2 regions of the Virgibacillus salinus genome follow, and region 1 is predicted to be linked to the other one. Evidence: riboswitches for the same ligand, from Rfam matches in the RefSeq annotation. Region 1 holds a riboswitch; the other holds the start of a gene.

Region 1 (2,206 bases):
TCCAAATATGTCCACGGGCAAGGGAGCAGTGCACCAATGGTTTCAGCTAAACTGCCAATTTGCGCGTGATACATCATATGCTTAATGTAATGATCAGCAGTTGGTGGAAGCGGGTGACCTTGGAGCTCCTCGTAGCCAACCCCTATATAGTCGCAAAAGTTATGATGTGGGTGGCTTTCACTATTTAAAACAAATTGGATTTGTTCCCCAAAGAAGCGGATGTCCTCGCGCTTATTGGATTTGGAGAGAGCAATTCCATAAATTCGCATAAATGCATTCAAATACTCAAAATCTGCTTTAATATAATGCGCAATTGATTCGTTGGGAACATCTTTTTTTCCAATACCATCGACAAATGGGTGATTAAATATTGCTTGAAAAATATCTTGGTTCTCATCTCTTAATTGTTGTGTGAATGACATAACAAAGCCTCCAATGATTTAGGAAGCTACTAGGGGATAAAAGTAGATTACTAGAGGTACAGAATGCGGCCCTCAACCACTTCCCTGCGCAGGCATTATCCAGATCAGGTTCCAAGGGACAAGGAATATTTCCGTTTCTCAGCCAGTACAGCGCCCCTAGTAGTTTTTCCTATATTTTATTTTGAACTAGTCTTTCCTGATTAACACGTGAAATAACAAACCAGCCTATCAATGCTCCAGTAACACTGCTAATAAGAAACGACGGTATAAAGAACAAAGCACCAGCTGAACTACCCATCAATAGCTTTGCAAATGGAACAGCAAAAAGTGCTCCGATGATTCCGGTACCAATTGCCTCTCCCACAGCAGCTATGGCTTTTTTATGAGTCTTCTGAAACAAGTATCCAGCTAGAAATGCTCCAATCATGCCGCCGGGAAACGCCAGTAATGTACCAAGTCCAAGCATGTTACGGAGCAGTCCAATCATAAATGCAATACCGACTGCTGGACCAGGCCCAAGTGTTACTGCGGCCATGACATTGACGGCATGCTGGACAGGATAGGCTTTTGCCACGCCTGCTGGAAACCAAAGTAACTGTGCACCCAATGTACCTATTGCCACAAAGACTGCCATTGTCGTAAGTAATCGAGTTCGGTTCAATCAAATCCTCCTTTCCGTGAAAGGGGCTCGTACGAAAAAAGCCAGATCCATTAATGGACCTGGCTTGAAATAGCTGATATAAATAAGTATATCGTCAGTCTACTTCCCTCCGCTGGTATTAACCAGATCAGGTCCGTAAGAGTCAGAAAGCTTATACGTGCTTTCCTCTCAGCCCTCGATTTTGGGCACCCCTAGTAGTAATTATTAAAATATTAAGTTTTCAATTTAAGGATAACAAAAGAAATCACTTTTGTCATGGTTTATTTCAGGTTCATGATGATAGTAAAGAAAAGTCATGTTTCCATTTCAATGGCTTCCTGAATTAAAGCAGAAAATTTTCTGGGTTGTATATCATCGAGTTGCTTAACTCTGATATGACGCATTTTTTTGCCAGTTCCTTCAAGCAGGTTATCCTTATCCTTAAGTGAGGCACCGAAGTAGAAACCCAGATTAACATGATTCTGTGCAGTCTGAAGATAGCATACAAGACCATTCTCTAGATAACATGGCTTTCCCCATTTCATTTCTTCAGTTACATTGGGGGACGTTTGAAAAATAACCTCCCGCAGTCTTACGGTAATTTCCTTTGTATGGTCATTTAAATTTTCAATGAATTGATCTACTTCTTTAGTATGGATTGGTTCCATGCTTTTTGACTCTCCTTTTATATTATTGTTCTTCATAACTGTAGTAAGCGGACACAGGGTAAGCTATTTCTGCAAAAAAGTGCTTTTTCTGTAATATGCGATCACCGGATACCTTATATCACATATATCTAAGGAAAAAGTGCTGTTTTTGTCAAATAAGGGCTCTGGTGTCCGCTGTGTAATTTTAGACAGTATAACCTGGTATCATGATGATCCTCGTCCTTTATATATTTTTCACCAAAATGATATCAAATCCCTTTAATTTCAGAGTAATTATATTTAAAATTATATCTATATTAAGAATCGAGGTGGATTTTTTTGGAACAAAATAACGAATATTTGTCGAATCAGATTGTTGAATGGGTAAAAGATAATGTCGATTCGAATGCAAAGGTTGAATCGGTTAGTCGGCTGAAAGGAAGTACCTCATCCACGTTACATAGCATCACACTGCTAGTGGATCAGTCAGTAAAGCA
Region 2 (2,206 bases), on a different contig from region 1:
TAATTCTCCCAAACTTCTTGCTTCTGAACTCCCCACTGTGCTGCGTCATCCTGATATTTCGGTGATAACCATTCCTGACTTTTCTTAACAAGTTCCGGGTCAAGATCTGGAACAGCCCCGCTGAGGATTTCTGCTGCTTCACTTGGATTATCTATTGCAAAGTTATATCCTTTTGAAACCGCCGCTAAAAATTTTTCAGCCCTTTCTGGATTGTCAGCGATCATTTTTTCGTTCGTTGTAAGGACAGGCGTATAGTAATCTAGCTTTTTGGAGTAATCGGTTAAATAAATCATATTTAATTCCTCTCCGCGCATTTCTGCTTCGACTCCAGTCCAGCCATAGTAAATCCACGCAAAATCAATATCCCGCTTCACCGCTGTGAAGAAATCTGTATTGCCCATATTGACAATATTTAACTTTTCAACATCGGCATTTTCCTGCTTCATAAGTGATGAAAGAACCGCTTTTTCAACCGGGGCACCCCACCCGCCATAGGTTTTTCCTTCAAAATCTTTTGGTGATGTAATTTGTTTGTCTTTTGGTGAAGCGAACCCGGATGTATTATGCTGGATAACCGCTGCAATCGATACGATTGGAATATCCTGAATACGTGCTTCTGTAACAGCTTCCTGCGCACTGACACCGAAGTCAGCTTTACCTGATGCTACAAGCTGGTCAGACCCCGCCTCACCTGGCATCATAATTTCTACTTCTAACCCCTCATCAGCAAAATATCCTTTTTCCTGGGCAACATATAGCCCTGTGTGATTCGTATTGGGGGTCCAATCGAGCACTACTTTAGCTTGTTCTGTCTCCTGACTTTTATCGTCAGTTTCTCCTGCATCGTTATTACATGCTGTTAGTAAAACGGCTATTAATACTACGAACAACCATTTTTTCATTTTCCATCTCCCTTTCTCTTTTTTGTTCACTTCTGGAAGTATGATTGGCATTGGAAACGAAAGGAATTTTCCTTAAAAGCACAAAAAAATAACGCCAGGTTAGTCCCTGAGCGCATTCGAACAATATTACTATTGTTTTACTTTGTTCCCTACGCTGGTCTCAACCAAATCAGGTTCCAAGGGTCAGCATCTATCGGATGCAATCTCAACCAGCATACACTGGTCCCCCTACAACTTATTATTCAATTAATCTATCAAATTCACTATGCCACAGCTTCATGTATTTTTCAAGTTTTATTATTCTTTGACTTCTTTGACTGTGATGAAATATTAATATTAATTTTCTTTTTCTGTTTAGGCATTAGCTTATCCTCTTTCTTCAAAAGGTCACGTATCTCTTTGAGCAATTCAGCTTTTTCATCAGGCTTCGATTCTTTTTCTGACTCCTTTTCACCTTTAAACTTTGCTAGGATGCGAATTAAAATGAAGATGGACACCGCAATAACAATAAAGTCAAATACCGACTGGATGAACTCGCCATACAATACATCTGCTTTTCTGACCGTATACTTTAAATTTGTGAAGTCAACACCACTTACTAAGATCCCTGCTAGTGGCATCATAATATTTTCAACAAGTGACGTTACTATTTTTCCAAAGGCTGTTCCGATAATAACAGCAACAGCCAAGTCCAGGACGTTTCCTTTTAATGCGAATGTTTTAAAATCTGACCACAAAAGTACTCACCCTTTTTGTTAGGCTTGTTCTAATTTTTATGTATGATAACGGATGTTTAGCACTTTTATCAGTTTGTTTCAAAAAAAGTGAAACAAATACTAGTCTAAAACCGTACTTAAGTTAACACGCTATTGAAGGGGGTGAATACAGATGCTGTTAGAGTTATTATACGAATTGCTTGGTGAAATGTCTCCGATGTACTTTTATTTGGGAATAGTCTTCTCGATAATTTGTAGCAGTCGTTTCATGTATAAAGGTTTTCACAATTCACTGATGAACAATTACGTTTACACTAGGAAGCGCCATGCGCTGCACTTTAAATTACTGCCTAAACAGGAACAACTTGGTGCAATAATAGAAGTTCGTAATTGGATTACACATACAACCAAACGTATTGATGCACCAGATGATGATACAGACAACCAATCCTTCTCGATTACAAACATCAACAAAAAACGAGGAGGACAACAATGCAAAGGAATACTGTATTCACTTTCTTTAGAAAATATAGCTTCGTCGCAATAATATTAGTCGTTTTTTTAACGGGATGTACAACAAATGGTGCC

The links. A riboswitch is a leader RNA that binds a small molecule or an ion and turns the genes downstream of it on or off. The one in region 1 is predicted to bind thiamine pyrophosphate.
Region 2: another riboswitch for thiamine pyrophosphate. It lies ahead of BLS02_RS11980 (ABC transporter substrate-binding protein); the one in region 1 lies ahead of thiW (energy coupling factor transporter S component ThiW).

The regions. Positions count from the first base shown of each region.
Region 1 is NZ_FNKD01000004.1:102,514-104,719, forward strand. Features, by position in the region: gene tenA (thiaminase II) at 1-422, opposite strand, end outside; TPP riboswitch at 487-590, opposite strand; gene thiW (energy coupling factor transporter S component ThiW) at 592-1,083, opposite strand; TPP riboswitch at 1,171-1,286, opposite strand; gene BLS02_RS16125 (DUF1801 domain-containing protein) at 1,377-1,730, opposite strand; gene BLS02_RS16130 (aminoglycoside phosphotransferase family protein) at 2,049-2,206, shown strand, end outside.
Region 2 is NZ_FNKD01000003.1:24,211-26,416, reverse strand. Features, by position in the region: gene BLS02_RS11980 (ABC transporter substrate-binding protein) at 1-902, opposite strand, end outside; TPP riboswitch at 1,032-1,142, opposite strand; gene mscL (large-conductance mechanosensitive channel protein MscL) at 1,190-1,639, opposite strand; gene BLS02_RS11970 (hypothetical protein) at 1,791-2,165, shown strand; gene yidC (membrane protein insertase YidC) at 2,111-2,206, shown strand, end outside.